Adhaeribacter radiodurans: one gene and its partner. The protein of the gene in region 1 binds, or shares a complex with, the protein of each later gene. Links are inferred from orthologs where the notes say so. Each region holds a gene or a part of one and is shown on either strand. Other genes may lie near its edges.

The links.
Region 2: the proteins of dnaG (region 1) and dnaB are in contact, whole or in part, in a crystal structure (PDB 2R6A), measured with the Geobacillus stearothermophilus proteins. The link is inferred for Adhaeribacter radiodurans from one-to-one orthologs. Residues at the interface, in WP_049624496.1 of Geobacillus stearothermophilus: Lys456, Leu457, Leu458, Pro459, Ala460, Asn463, Ala464, Leu467, Leu535, Leu536, Ile537, Ala538, Gln544, Glu545, Asp548, Tyr549, His552; in WP_033016901.1 of Geobacillus stearothermophilus: Ser13, Glu15, Ala16, Gln18, Glu91, Leu92, Asp94, Ala95, Val96, Pro97, Thr98, Ala99, Ala100, Asn101, Tyr104, Tyr105, Ile108.

What each region holds. Positions count from the first base shown.
Region 1 is NZ_CP055153.1:3,877,968-3,885,413, reverse strand. The notes cover bases 2,529-5,499. They hold dnaG (DNA primase), read left to right. Parts: upstream 2,529-3,027; coding sequence 3,028-4,971; downstream 4,972-5,499. Other genes in these bases: HUW48_RS15660 (glycosyltransferase family 4 protein), read left to right, coding at 5,161-5,499. Outside these bases: HUW48_RS15670 (InlB B-repeat-containing protein), read right to left, coding at 1-2,203; more of HUW48_RS15660, read left to right, coding at 5,500-6,360; HUW48_RS15655 (glycosyltransferase), read left to right, coding at 6,566-7,446. UniProt on the Escherichia coli protein: RNA polymerase that catalyzes the synthesis of short RNA molecules used as primers for DNA polymerase during DNA replication.
Region 2 is NZ_CP055153.1:4,401,031-4,408,471, reverse strand. What follows is about bases 2,938-5,903. They hold dnaB (replicative DNA helicase), read left to right. Parts: upstream 2,938-3,619; coding sequence 3,620-5,188; downstream 5,189-5,903. Other genes in these bases: HUW48_RS17575 (SusC/RagA family TonB-linked outer membrane protein), read left to right, coding at 5,509-5,903; HUW48_RS17585 (UDP-N-acetylmuramate--L-alanine ligase), read right to left, coding at 2,938-3,421. Also shown: HUW48_RS17595 (M48 family metallopeptidase), read left to right, coding at 1-757; HUW48_RS17590 (exonuclease domain-containing protein), read right to left, coding at 1,216-1,995; more of HUW48_RS17585, read right to left, coding at 2,048-2,937; more of HUW48_RS17575, read left to right, coding at 5,904-7,441. UniProt on the Escherichia coli protein: The main replicative DNA helicase, it participates in initiation and elongation during chromosome replication. Travels ahead of the DNA replisome, separating dsDNA into templates for DNA synthesis.

The DNA of each region.
Region 1 (7,446 bases):
TCAAATCGTAAGCGTTCCGTAAGCCAGTGGCGTAAATAGTTAAAGGCGCATTGGGAATATAAGGATTGTAAGTGCCTCCTTCTTCGGTTTTTGCGTCGAGCGGTAAGGATTGCTGCTGAAGTAAATTTACATCTAATCGTAATACAGTGGCAGTAAGCAAATGTTCTGCCCGCAAACCCCATGCGTCGTCCGGCGCACCCATTGCTGAATTACTGCCTTGAGTAAAATACAAAGCACCATCCGGGCCAAAATCAATAGAATTAGTAGAATGATCTTTATACGAACGAGGTAAATTAATTACATAATCCGTGACAATTGGCTGGGCAGGATCGTTTAAGTTTATCTGCGATATTTTACCGGCCCAATCCGGAACATTGGTAAAAGCCCCCGAAGAATGACTTATCCAGGCAATTAAATTAGTAGCCGAGGCATTCGGATCAAAACGAAATCCAATTAAAAGCCTGCGGGTCGTATCAAAAGGGGCAATAGTTATATTATTCGCCAGCGAACCATCCGGATTAATATCCCACCGTTCTATTTTACCACCCGAAGTAGTCGCGTAAAACCGACGGTCCGGGCCAATGGTCAGGCTCGTAAATCCATCGAAGCCAAAGGTATTATCTACTAAAGTTTGTTCGGTAAAAGATACCCCCGATAAATCGGTGGGCACATCCCCAACGGTATTGGTAGTGCTAAACCGGGAAGTAAAAGGAAGAATAGAATAGCCCAAACCATCTTGTACCTGTTCGGTAATAACAAATTCGTAAGTAGTATTGGGAGCTAAAGTAGCTGAAAGCGTGATTGCATCTCCGGCCGCCGAAGCATTTACCGCCGTTCCTTCCACCGGAGTTTTAAGATCGTTGGATACAACGGTAAATAACTTAACCGTATTGGGGTTAACGGTATTACCATTAATGGATTGCCCACTGGGATATTTTAAATCCACGGAGATAGACTGATCCAGAGGAACATCTGCTGCTCCATCTGCGGGCCGCACCGCCGTTACATAGGGCCGTAAGTTATCAGATGCTTTTACTGCCACAATATACGTGTTTTTAGAACCTAAAGCCGGACGCGCCAGATTGCCTCCAATCGTTACGGTACCAGCCGGAAAGGTTTTACTGTATAAATCCAGGTGGTCGATGCGTGGATCATTAATACCAATGCTTTCCGTTGTTTTTTGCCAGTAGCTGAGCCATGCCGGTAAAACCAGAGCGAGCGGATCGTAGGCCACGTAAACGGTTGCTTCCTGGCTCAGTTCAAACGAAAGTACCTCCGGTAGTCTATTCGCTTTATCATCGTTGGGTGTTTTAATAAAAGGCGCCCCGTTTAGAAAAGCGGGTACCGAAGTGGCCTGGTACGTGCGGTCGGTGTAGAGAAGGGTGCCAAGAGTTAATTCGGATACCGTATAAAGCCGCGGACTCTGGGAAATAAGGTACGATATTAAAGCGCCGGGTGGCTGTAAAGGTCCAAAATTCGCCTTTAGGTTTTTATTGCCATCCATTACTAGCGTGAGCGGATTAGCGCGGCCTTTTGCTGCGCCGCTCCAGCCATTAAACTGGTATCCTTCGGCGGCAGTAGCGGTTAACGTAACACTTTCCCCTTTATTAAATCGGGTTTGATCCGGGCTTTTTGTTACACTACCACCTTCGTTACTGGCAACAGTTAAGGTATACTGGGCCTGGTTAATAACACTAAAACGAATAACGGACGAAGTACCGGCTGTTCCGCGGCCATTGATTTGGGAGTAAGGAGTAGCAATTAAAGTGTAATCCCCTAAAGGTGGTGTCCAGGCACTAAAATCACCATTAACATCTCGGTATAAACCATACGGAGCTGTATTTTCGGTATGATTACGCACTACAGGTCCAGCTAAGTAAAATAACACACTGCCCACCTTAGCAGGATCTGTAACTGCCTGAATATTTAATTTTCTAGTGGGAAGAGCCGCTAAGTTCAGGACGGCACCATCGGTAATTAGTTGGATAGCCTTATCGTTATTGGCATTAATCAGGTTAAAGCCTGCTATCTTTAAGTCGCTATTGGCAGTTTGAATCTGTTTTGTATTGCTTGTTTTTTTACTTAAAGCTGACTGCGCTAAATAGCCCTGAAAGCTAATCAGAAAACCGAAAATTGCTACTACAACCCATTTTCTAGAAATAATGCCGAGAAATTGTTGATAATAAGTATAGTTTTTTTTCATACCTAATGGATTAGTAAATTTAAAAATCAGAATGCATGAGTTTGGTGTACAGTAAGTAGAAGGTTGAAAAACAGGCTTGAAAAACTGACTGGGTAATCGCTTACCTACTTTACTGGAAATACTTTATTCTGGTTATAGGCACCGCTAAAGATTGAATCAAGTTTCTTAACTATTTAACTTACCAGGTTTTAGAAGAGAAAAAGTTCTACTATTCTTTAGCAGCACTTTTAGTGGGTTTAAAAGAAGTGGAAATAAGTCGAAGAAAATTGCTTTTAAATTTTTCGTCAAGGCTAATAAAGGTAGAAACAAGAACAAGCAGAGCCTTTTTAGTAAATGAAAGCATGCCTGAACAACGAAGAGTTAATAAGAGTAGGCTTCGCAAAAGTTTAGTAAATATATAAGCTGCGAAGAGGTTTTACTTTAAAGGTTCCCTAACAGTTAACGGATAGGCAAGCACCACAGATTTAGTTTTATGAAGGGGTGTAAGAGTTAGATTTATTATTGCGAAGGATTATACCTACTCCCATGAGTAAACGAGGCTAATCCCTGAATGCAGTATAATATTAACCACTGAATAAGGCTTTCCGCTTTTACAATAATCAGGTAATTATACTCTATTACGGCCTATTTTCAAAGCTTTTATCTCATATTCTTTCTAAGATTATTTCCAAATTATTGATTATTCTTTATTTCAATCAACTGCTGAAAATAGTAGGTGTATGCTTATTTAGAAATCAAAATCATTTTCTTGCGGGTAGATATTTTACTTATTTAGAACCCGAAAATTTTATCTTTGTAAGGAAAGTAAAAAGAGGCAAGAGTAAATGGCCCTGATAAAAAAAGAAACGGTAGACCAGATTTTAGCGCAAGCCGATATTGTGGAGGTAGTGGGTGATTTTGTTTCCCTGAAAAAGAAGGGGCAGAATATGTGGGCACCATGCCCTTTTCACAACGAGAAGTCTCCTTCGTTTTCGGTATCGCCGGCAAAGGGAATTTACAAGTGCTTTGGCTGCGGTAAAGCGGGAAATTCGGTGCAGTTTATTATGGATGTAGAAGGCACCAGCTACGTGGAAGCTTTAAAATACCTGGCTAGAAAATACGGAATTGAAATAGCCGAAGAAGCAACCCCCGAAGCCACCAAAGCCCAAAACGACCGCGATAGCCAGTACATTCTTTCTAATTTTGCCAAAGATTATTACCAGAATATTCTTTTTAATCACGAACAAGGCAAAACCATTGGTTTGCCTTACTTACACGAGCGAGGTTTAGGTTTACCTACCATTAAAAAGTTTGAACTGGGTTATAGCCTGGAAGCCTGGGATGGTTTTACTAACCAAGCCCTGGCGCAAGGGTATCAGCAGCGTTTCTTAGAAAGCACCGGGCTAACCATTTTTAAAGACGATAAAAAATACGACCGCTTTCGGGCGCGCGTTATGTTTCCGATTCATAATGTATCAGGGCGGGTAATAGGGTTTGGGGCGCGAACGCTTAAATCAAACGATAAAACACCGAAATACCTGAATTCTCCGGAGTCGGAAATTTACCACAAGAGCGATGTGCTGTATGGCTTGTTTCAGGCCAAAAATGCCATTCGGGCACAGGATGTTTGTTATTTAGTAGAAGGATATTTAGACGTTTTATCGCTGAGCCAGGGTGGGATCGAAAACGTAGTAGCCTCTTCGGGTACTTCGCTTACCGAAGGACAAATTAAGCTGATTGGACGGTATACCAAAAACATAACTGTACTTTATGACGGCGATGCCGCGGGTATAAAAGCTTCTTTGCGCGGTATTGATTTAATTCTGGAAGGTGGCCTAAACGTGAATGTGGTAACTTTTCCGCAAGGCGACGACCCGGACTCATACATCCGGAAAGTAGGAGATTTAGTTTTTAAAGAGTACATCGATGCTCAGGCCCAGGATTTTATTACTTTTAAGACTAACCTTTACCTGCACGAGGCCAAAGACAACCCGGTAAAAAAAGCAGATGCCATCCGGGAAATAGTAACCAGTATTGCTAAAATTCCGGATTCTATAAAAAGGCAGATATTTTTAAAACAATGCAGCGCCTTGTTCGGGATCGACGAAGATGTACTGATTGCCGAATTTAATAAAATCTATCATCAGAATCGCCAGCAACAACAAAAACAAACCAGTACGGCTGCGCCGTCGCGGCCATTAACCGACGAAGAACTGGCCGAAGCGGAAGCATACGCTCAAGAAACTGAACAGGAACCCGATCCGGAACTGGATTTAATTTACCACCACGAGAAAGAAGTTATTCGGTTGGCACTTATGTATCCGGCCAATTCACTTTCCGACCAGGGTGTTTACCTGTTACCTTACCTGCTCGAACAACTAGATGATACTACTTTTCACACGCCGGTTTTTCAGGAGATAATGGATTTTGCCCGCCAAAAACTAGAACAAGGCCACTTTCCGCGTTCCGAAGATTTCACGAACCATCCGCAGTCCGAAGTACGTACGGTAGCCATTAATTTAATGAGCCAAAAATACGAGCTGAGCGAAAACTGGCAAACGCACCAGATATTTGTGCCCCGGGAAGTAGACCAATTGCAGTACGCCACCGATACCGCCTTATTACGCCTGAAACGTTGCAACGTACAGCAAATGATAAAGGAAAATATGGAACAACTTAAAAGTTTGACGGACTTCAACGCCATTAAAGATCAAATGGAAATTCTTAAAACGTTGAAAACGTACGAAGATCAATTTTCGGAACAATTGGGTACGGTAGTGGCCCGGTAATGAACAGGTTTGCCAATAAAAAAGTAAATTTTTACCTTGGTTCTGTTCTGCTAATTACTTCAAACATTTTTGAAGAAGTATCAACAAAATTTTTCTTTAATCACGAAAAATTAGAAAGAGAAAACTGCTAATAATTTAACTTTTGCAAGGTTATAATTTAAGTATTTATTAAATTTCAAGTTACGCTTTTTGAAAACCCTTCATCTTTGTAACCGGGTGCCGTTTCCGCCGCACGACGGTGGTGCCATTGGAATCTACGACATTATCAGCAACTTAACGGCGGTTGGTTGTAATGTAACCGTGCTAGCGATAAACACTCCCAAACATTTTCAACCCGACGAAGTGTTGCAGGATAGGGCCCGTTTAATTACGGTTTTTGTAAATACCAACATTTCCGTAACTAAAGCCTTTTTTAATTTATTTACTTCTATCCCGTATATTTTCGACCGGTTTATTTCCCCGGCTTATACCGCTAAGCTCATAGAACTACTCCGTTCCGAAACATTTGATATTATTCAGGTAGAAGGCAGCCAAATGGCCTGGTATGTACCTACTATTCGACAATATTCCCAGGCACCCATAGTTTTGCGGGCACATAATGTAGAGTATACCATCTGGCAACGATTAGCCCAGCACGAAAAAAATTTACTAAAAAAGATATACCTGCGTTATACCGCCAAACAGGTCCGAAAGTTTGAGCAGGCTTATTTTCAGCAGTTCGATGCTATTGCCGCTATTACTCCCCACGACGAAGAACGCATCCGGGATTTAGGTTGTCAAACCCGGGTAGCCATTATACCAGCCGGAGTAGAAATGAGCCGTTTTGTCCGCAACGAAGCTATTCGCCCAAAGCCTAAAAGCTTGTTTATGCTGGGGTCTCTTAACTGGATGCCCAATCAGGAAGGAATTAATTGGTTTCTGGAAAAAATTTGGCCGATTATTAGCCAGGAAGTTCCCGATTTAGAACTGCACATTGCCGGTTCGTCGCCGCCCGAAGAATTAATCAATTTACGCGTACCCAACGTTACCGTTCATGGCTTTGTGCCAGATGCCGCTGCTTTTATGCAGCAGTACGAATTAATGGTAGTGCCTTTATTGTCGGGTGGTGGCATGCGCATTAAAATTGTAGAAGGTATGGGGGTAGGTAAATGTATTTTAACTACTCCCATAGGTGCCGAAGGTATTTCCATTACGCCTAACGAAAACATTTTAATTGGTGATACGTCAGATGCCTGGATAGAAATACTGCGGGCTTACTGCCAAGGCAAATTGCCAATTAACCAAATAGCCCAAAATGCGGCTACTTTTATTCAGCAGGAGTACGATAATCGGCTGGTAATAAAAAAATATTTAGCACTATATAGTACTATTATATCTTTTAAATATTAAAAAAAATTATCTATATTAGCGAAGATTGTATAAGTAGCGCCCTACGTTTAGGAATTATCTCTTTTGTTATTTAGTTACGAGAATCATATTATTAATTAGGCCATTTATTTGTTATATAAACGTAACACATTAATAAAGTGATAGTTACGTTTAAATTGGTTGTAATTAAAATTAGTGCTATCATAAAAAAGAAGAAACCTATTTGATGAAAATACTGATATTGTTATCGCGCGTACCTTATCTCCTCGACAAAGGAGATAAATTGCGGGCCTTTTATCAATTGCAGAAACTATCGGAGAAACACGAAATTATATTATTTGCCTTAGCAGATAAAACCGATCCTTTAGCAGAAGCTACCCAGGAATTACTAAATTACTGCCGGTACGTACATTTATTTCCCTTGCCTAAAGCCAGCATTATGCGCAATGTGGCTAGCGCTTTCTGGAATAAAAAACCTATTCAGGTAAATTACTTTTACGATGTAAAAGCGCAGGCTCAAATAGATGAGCTGATTGCACAACACCAACCCGACCATATTTACTGCCAGTTAATCCGGATGGCGGAGTACGTGCGGCACGTAAAACAAATTCCGAAAACCCTCGATTACATGGATGCTTTTTCGAAAGGCATGCTGCGCCGGGCCGAGATTGCGCCATTTCATTTAAAACCCATATTTCGCCTGGAAGCGGCTCGCTTGAAAAAGTACGAGGCTGCCGTATTTGCCGATTTTCGGTATAAAACCATTATTTCGCGTCAGGATAGGGACTTTATTGCTCACCCGCGCCATAAGGATATTGCCATTGTACCGAATGGCATCCAGACAAGTTACTTTCACCCGCTTGATGTACCCAAACAATACGACCTGGTGTTTACCGGCAATATGAATTATGCCCCCAACATTGAAGCGGCCATTTTTCTGGTAAAAAAAGTATTGCCTTTAATAAAAAAACAATTTCCGGAAATAAGAATATTACTGGCCGGCGCTAACCCGAGTTACCAGGTGCTATCGTTGGAATCGCCTAATGTTACGGTAAGTGGTTGGTTGCCCGATATTCGGGAGGCGTACGCGAGTGCCCGCGTGTTTGT
Region 2 (7,441 bases), 520 kb from region 1 along the record:
AATGGTAATGGGTTGCGCTACTGTGCCTATTACGGGTCGCCGGCAGCTTTCTTTGGTTCCTTCGGCCGAAATGCAGCAGATGAGTTACGCTTCTTACAAGCAGGTGCTAGATACGGCTAAGGTGGTAAGTAATAGCCAAAATACGGCTATGGTAAAGCGGGTAGGACAGCGTATTCAAAAGGCCGTAGAACAATACATGGCGCAGAACAATCTAAGCGACCAATTAGCTGGTTATGCCTGGGAATTTAATTTGATTGAAGATCCTCAGGTAAACGCCTGGTGTATGCCGGGTGGCAAAGTGGCCGTATATACGGGTATTATTCCCATTGTCCGCGACGAAACTGGTTTAGCGGTAGTAATGGGGCACGAAATTGCCCACGCTATTGCCAAACACGGCGATGAGCGCATGAGCCAGGGTTTACTGCAGCAATTAGGCGGTGCTACTTTACAAGCTGCCATGGGATCTAACCCTAGTTTAACGAATAACTTATTTTTAACCGCGTATGGTGCCGGTTCGCAATTAGGCTTGCTGGCTTATGGCCGCAAGCAAGAATCGGAAGCAGATGAGTTAGGACTTATTTTTATGGCAATGGCCGGTTACAACCCTCAGCAGGCAGTTCCATTTTGGGAAAGAATGGCCGCTGGTAAAGGTGGACAAGCTCCGCCCGAGTTTCTTTCTACTCACCCTTCCGACGAAACCCGGATTGCCGATATTCAAAAACACATTCCAGAAGCTTTAAAGTACTATAAAAAATAATTGAATCGTTCGATGAAAAATAAAAGCCTGGTTGCGTATAAACAATCAGGCTTTTTAATTTGAATTTTATGAAAAAGAAATTATTCTGGATTGCGGCTCTAACGCTGGCTTTAGTCCTTAAATCAGATAAAGCGAAATAGTTGCTAGTTGTTCGTTATTGGTTGTTAGATTAAGGAATTGGTGAATTGCTAAATTGTTAAAGAAAATATAGGACGAGAAACCTTTAGTTTTTAATTTTAAATTCTATCCAGCTATCGCGAGCGTCTTCGCTCGTGATGATTATTGTCAGGTCTTTGGTCGGTTGAAAATAGTTGCTGATATGATTTTAATGAAAGCTTTTTCGTACGCCCGGCCGGAGGCCCTCCCACATAGTAGCCACGATCGAAGACGCTCGCGCCACCAAGATTTTTTAAATTTTTAACCTTCCAACCTAACCTGCAACTTCCAACCTGCAACTTTCAACCTAACTTAAAACTACCTTTAAAACTGCGGAGTTTAATGCGGGTAAAAACTTTTTTGGTTTGCAAAGGAAAATCGCCTTTCATGAGCCAGTCGTAATAGTGCGGATCTTTGGCAAAAATTTCTTCGACGGGCACGTTTTTGTGTTTGCCAAAATTAAATACTTCCTGACCAGCAGGATTAAATAAAATTCTACCAGATAAGTCGGCCGTGTTCTGAAAAGTAAATTTGTGCAGCTTCTGCATGTCGTTGGCCACCGGAAATTCCTCTTTGCAATCGGGAGTGGTTACCGAAACGTTTTCGTATCTCTCTAATTGCGCTTTTAAAATATCGTAGGTAGCAACAGTATCGGCTTCGGCGCTGTGCGCATTTTCCAGAGGTTTGTTGCAGTAAAATTTATAAGCTGCCGTTAGGGTGCGCTGCTCCATTTGGTGAAAAATCCGGCAAACATCTACAATGGAGCGGTTGGTAATATCAAAATCAATATCCACCCGCAAAAATTCTTCGGCCAGTACCGGAATATCAAATTTTATTAAATTATAACCCGCTAAATCGCAGCCTTTTAAAAAAGCATCTACCTGGTGCGCTACTTTGGCAAAAGTGGGCGCATCTTTTATGTCTTCGTCGTAAATATTATGAATTAAACTGGTTTCGAGCGGAATAGGAATAGTGGGATTGATGCGCATGCTTTTGAGAATTTCTTCTCCCGATGGCATTACTTTCAACATGCAAATTTCTACTATCCGGTCGCGGCAAATATCTACGCCGGTAGTTTCCAGATCGAAAAAAACAATGGGTTTACGCAGGTTTAGTTTCATGTGCGCTTTATTTTTAGCAGATGCTGGTAGCCAGCGTTTGAACATCCATATTATCGTACGTGCCCGAACTCATCAACAATAAATTTTGATTTTTCCAACTTAAAGACTGAAGGTAATCAAATAGTTGCTGGCTATCGTTAAAAACCTGTATAGAATCATTGGCAAAAGCTTGTTTAATGTCTTCGGGTTGCAGGGCTGGCATGCGTTTGTGTTCCAGAGTTTTCGGGTTAAAGTAAACAATGGGCACATCGGCGTTACCAAAAGCACCTTTGTACTGCGGTAAAAAATCTTTGTTTAAACTGCTAAAGGTATGCAGTTCCAGACAAGCTACCAGGTTACGATCCGGAAACTGATTTTTTAAGGCTTCAGTAGTTGCTTTTACTTTAGACGGAGCGTGGGCAAAATCTTTATATATGCGGGTGTAATTATTACCGGCTAAAAACTCCAGCCGACGAGCCGCTCCTTTAAATGTTTTAAGAGCTTCGTAAAAAGCTTGCGGTTTAATGCCTAGTTGTTTACAAACTTCTTTCGCTGCCGAAATATTACGTAGGTTATGTTCCCCGAAAATCTGGATCGGTATATCGTCTTTCTTAGTTTTTAAATAGGTAATACCATTATACACCTGATGTTCGTGTGCCGAATAACCAATGTATTTTACTAAATCGTTGCGTGGAACGCAAACGTGCAATACTTGTTCATCGTCTTGGTTGTAGATGAGGGTACCGGCTTTTGGAGTCATTTCGGCAAATATGCGGAACTGTTCCCGGTAAATCTTAGGATCTGGAAATACGTTAATATGGTCCCAGCTAATACCACTAACCACGCCAATATGATGATGATACAAATGAAATTTAGGAACTCTTTGAATAGGAGAAGCTAAATACTCATCGCCTTCTATTATAAAAATAGGAGCCTCTTCGGTTAATTTTACCATGTTATCGAAGCCTTCCAACTGCGCACCTACGGCATAATCAAACAACCGATTATGGTATTGCAGAACGTGCAGAATAATGGAGGTAATAGAAGTTTTGCCGTGGCTGCCCCCAATTACAATACGCTGCTTATTTAAAGACTGCTGGTAAATAAATTCTGGAAAAGAATAAATTGGAATACCTAATTCCTGGGCACGTTGCAGTTCCGGATTATCGGCGCGAGCGTGCATACCCAGAATAACGGCATCCAGTTCCGGCGTAATTTTCTCGGGAAACCAACCCATTTCAGCGGGCAAAATACCGGCTGTTTTCAACCGGTCGAACGCCGGATTAAATATTTCGTCGTCGGAGCCACTAACTTGCAGGCCTTTCTGGTGCAGGGCCAGGGCTAGATTATGCATGATACTGCCGCCTACAGCAATAAGATGAATGCGTTGCAATTGAGTTGTTTGCATGTATTCCAGTGAGTAAGACAACAAATGTACAAATTTTTTTTAGTCACGTTAGCCTTAAAAATTTGCTTCTGCGGGTACATTTACTCAAGACCTACATCTAAAGTTTTTACCTGGTTCAGTACCAGCACCTAAGCTTCTGTGGACGAAAAGGTTTATAAATTGTTAATAAGCCAATCCAGAACTTTGTTAGATTTGTGTATGGAGGAGAGTAAAGTAAAGTTTTCCCGCGATGGTAAAAATGCCCGTTGGAATGGCAAGAGTTCGATTACTGCTGGATTAGGTAAAATACCACCTCAATCTTTGGATTTGGAGGAAGCTGTATTAGGGGCATTAATGCTCGAAAAAGATGCCCTAACAACCGTTATTGATATTTTAAAGCCACAAAGTTTTTATAAAGATGCGCACCAGAAAATTTTTAAAGCCATTCTGGCGCTTTTCGATAAATCCGAACCGATTGATATTTTAACGGTAACCCAGCAATTGCGCGAGGATGGGGAACTGGAATTTGTGGGCGGCCCTTACTACATCATGAACCTGACTACCCGCATCCATTCCGCGGCCAACGTTGAGTTCCACGCGCGTATTATTACTGAAAACTCCATTAAACGGGACCTGATTTCTATATCGAGCGAAGTAGAAAAACGGGCTTTTGAAGATACCACGGACGTATTTGATTTACTCGATTACGCCGAAAAGTCTTTGTTTGAAGTATCGGAAGCGAACATTCGCAAAAACTTTGACGATATGCGTTCTTTGATGCACAAAGCCATTAAAGAACTCGAAGAAAAGAAAAACCAGAAAGAAGGTTTAACCGGGGTGCCCAGTGGATTTACCGCTTTAGACCGGGTTACATCGGGTTGGCAACCTTCGGATTTAGTAATTTTAGCGGCTCGTCCGGCAATGGGTAAAACGGCGTTTGTAGTTTCGGCCATGCGTAACGCGGCTGTAGACTTTAATAAACCCGTGGCCATTTTTTCGTTGGAGATGTCGTCGCTGCAGTTGGTAAACCGTTTGATTTCGGCGGAGGCTGAATTGGAAAGTGAAAAAATTAAGAAGGGTAACCTGGCCGATTACGAATGGGCCCAGCTCAATCATAAAATTTCCAAATTATCGGAAGCCCCTATTTTTATTGACGATACGCCGGGTTTATCTATCCGGGAATTGCGCACCAAGTGCCGCCGGTTAAAAGCCCAGCACGATATTCAGATGATTATCATCGACTATTTGCAGCTGATGACGGGTAACGAAGGCAAAGGGGGCGGCGGTAACCGGGAACAGGAAATTGCTTCTATTTCGCGGGCTTTAAAAATGTTGGCCAAAGAACTAAGCGTGCCGGTAATTGCGCTGTCGCAGTTGAGCCGGGCGGTAGAAACCCGCGGTGGCGACAAAAAACCCCAACTATCTGACTTACGTGAATCCGGGTCTATTGAGCAGGACGCCGACATGGTAATTTTCTTGTACCGCCCTGAATATTATGGTATCACTGAAGACGAATTAGGGAACCCAACCCAAGGCGTAGGTGAAGTAATTATAGCCAAGCACCGGAATGGTTCACTGGCTACGGTACCGCTTAAATTTATTGGTAAGTTTACCAAGTTCGGCGACCTGGAAGGCGACTTTGGCGCTGATCCGTTTGGCGGCGGAGCGTTACCACCAAGTAATTTCGATGATCCGTTTGGTGGAGGCAACGCTGTACGTTTACCTAGCAAAATGAACGGCGACTCTTTACCTAAATCCAGCTTCGACACCGAGGAGCCGCCGTTTTAAGTTGTAGGTTGCTGGTTAGTAAATTAGAAAGTTGTAGAAGAATTCTTTAACCTGCTAGTGCGATTAAAACTATAAAGTAGTCAATATAAAATCTTATAAAAGCAAAAAGCCTCCTATAGGAGGCTTTTTGCTTTTATAAAGGTAGAGCTGTTCCATCTTCTAAACTGATTTAAAAATATTCAAAAAAAGTTCCTCGGAATCAATTTGTCCGGGTTTGCTATTTAGAGAATCTGTAAAAAAAGTAAGGTTTATAGATATCAAATTTACAAATGGGCGTATATAGATGGTATAATTTATCACTTCCATTTTATAGCAAAAATATGAAAAAACATTTTTTACTGTTATTGTGTCTGTTTAGTGTGCGTTTGCTGTACGCCCAGGATGCGGTGCCCATTACAGGTAGGGTTACCGATGCCAAAACCGGTGAAGCCTTAATTGCGGTAAGCGTACTTATTAAAGGCACTACAAATGGTGCCCAAACAGATGTTGAGGGCAATTTTACCGTAAATGCTCCCGCAAATGCCACTCTCGTTTTTAGCTACATTGGTTACCAGTCACAAGAAGTGCCGGTAAATAATCGCACTTCCATTAATGTTCAATTAGCTACCGATGCTACACAGTTAAACGAAGTAGTGGTAGTGGGTTATGGTACCCAGCAAAAGCGCGACGTAACCGGTTCTATTACCTCTGTTAAAGGCGACGAATTAGTAAAACAATCTTCCCAGAACCCGGTAAGTTCTATTCAGGGTAGAGTTGCCGGCGTGCAGATTACTAATACCGGTACTCCGGGTGCTTCGCCGCAGGTTCGGATACGGGGGGTTGGTTCCGCGCAAGGTGGGGTAGAGCCTTTGTATGTGGTAGACGGCACTTTTGTGCCGGATCTGAGTTTCTTGAACCCAGCCGATATTGAGTCGATGGAGGTTTTAAAAGATGCGTCCAGTGCTTCTATTTACGGGGTAAGGGCCGCGAATGGTGTTGTATTAGTTACTACCCGGAAAGGAAAAGCAGGAGCCCCCCGAATAAATTACAACGGTTTTGCGGGTATCCAAAAAGTTACTAACCGGTTAGAAATGGCCAATGCTCAGGAATACGCCACGTTAGTAAACGAGAAATTCGAAGCAATTGAAGAGCCCAGAAGACTTCCTTTAAATTCCCCCTCAACGGATTGGTACGACCAGGTTTTACGTACCGCTCAAATTCATAACCATCAGTTGAGTATGTCTGGCGGAACAGAACGGATTACTTATAATTTTAGTGGTAGCTACCTGAACCAACAAGGTATTGTAAAAAAGAACGATTTTGAACGGATAACCGCCCGCTTGCAGACCGATTTTAAAGTAACTAACAACATTAAGGTAGGTTATAATGCCATATTCTCTAACATTAAAACCGATACTATCCCATCGGGCGTTTTGTATCAGTCGTATGTTGCTCCTTCTATTTTACCGGTTAGAGAAGCAAATGGCCGCTACGGTGATCCGGCCAATATTAATTTAGGTAATTTTTCTAACCCGAAAGCCAGTTTAGATTGGTTTAACCAGGTAAATCGATCTCAAAGGTTAACTGGTAATGTTTTTGGCGAATTAACTTTTTTAAAAGATTTTACTTTTCGGACCAGTTTGGGTATCAATTATTTAGTAAGCGATTACCGGAATTACCGGTCGCGTGATTCTTTAACATCTATCCAATTTGCGGAAAGAAGCCTTTTAACTAAGGGCAATTACAAAGGCAACAGTTGGCTTTGGGAAAATACCTTAACGTATAATAAAGAGATTGGAGCAAACCGGTTTACCGTTTTATTAGGAATTTCATCGCAAAGAGATCGCTGGGAAGAAATTATAGGTACTATTAACGACGTACCTAATAATTCCGAAGCTTCTTATTATTTTGGATTAGGTGATCAGGAAACTGCCAGAATCCAGAATAATGGTGACTTGTATACTTTCGCTTCTTATTTCGGCCGGATTAATTATGCTTTTAAAGATAAATATTTAGTAACCACCAGCCTGCGCTACGATGGTTCTTCTAAATTTCCATCAGACAACCGGTTTGATATTTTTCCTTCCATTGGATTGGGCTGGATGGTAACCGAAGAGCCGTTTATGAAAAATCAAACGGCTATTAATAACCTGAAAGTGAGAGCTAGTTGGGGTAAATTAGGAAATAGTAATATTCCTTCTAATGTTTTTAACCAAACAGCTAATTTAGCTCCGGGTTATATAGCTTTCTTTGGGGGAATACCTTACACCGGCG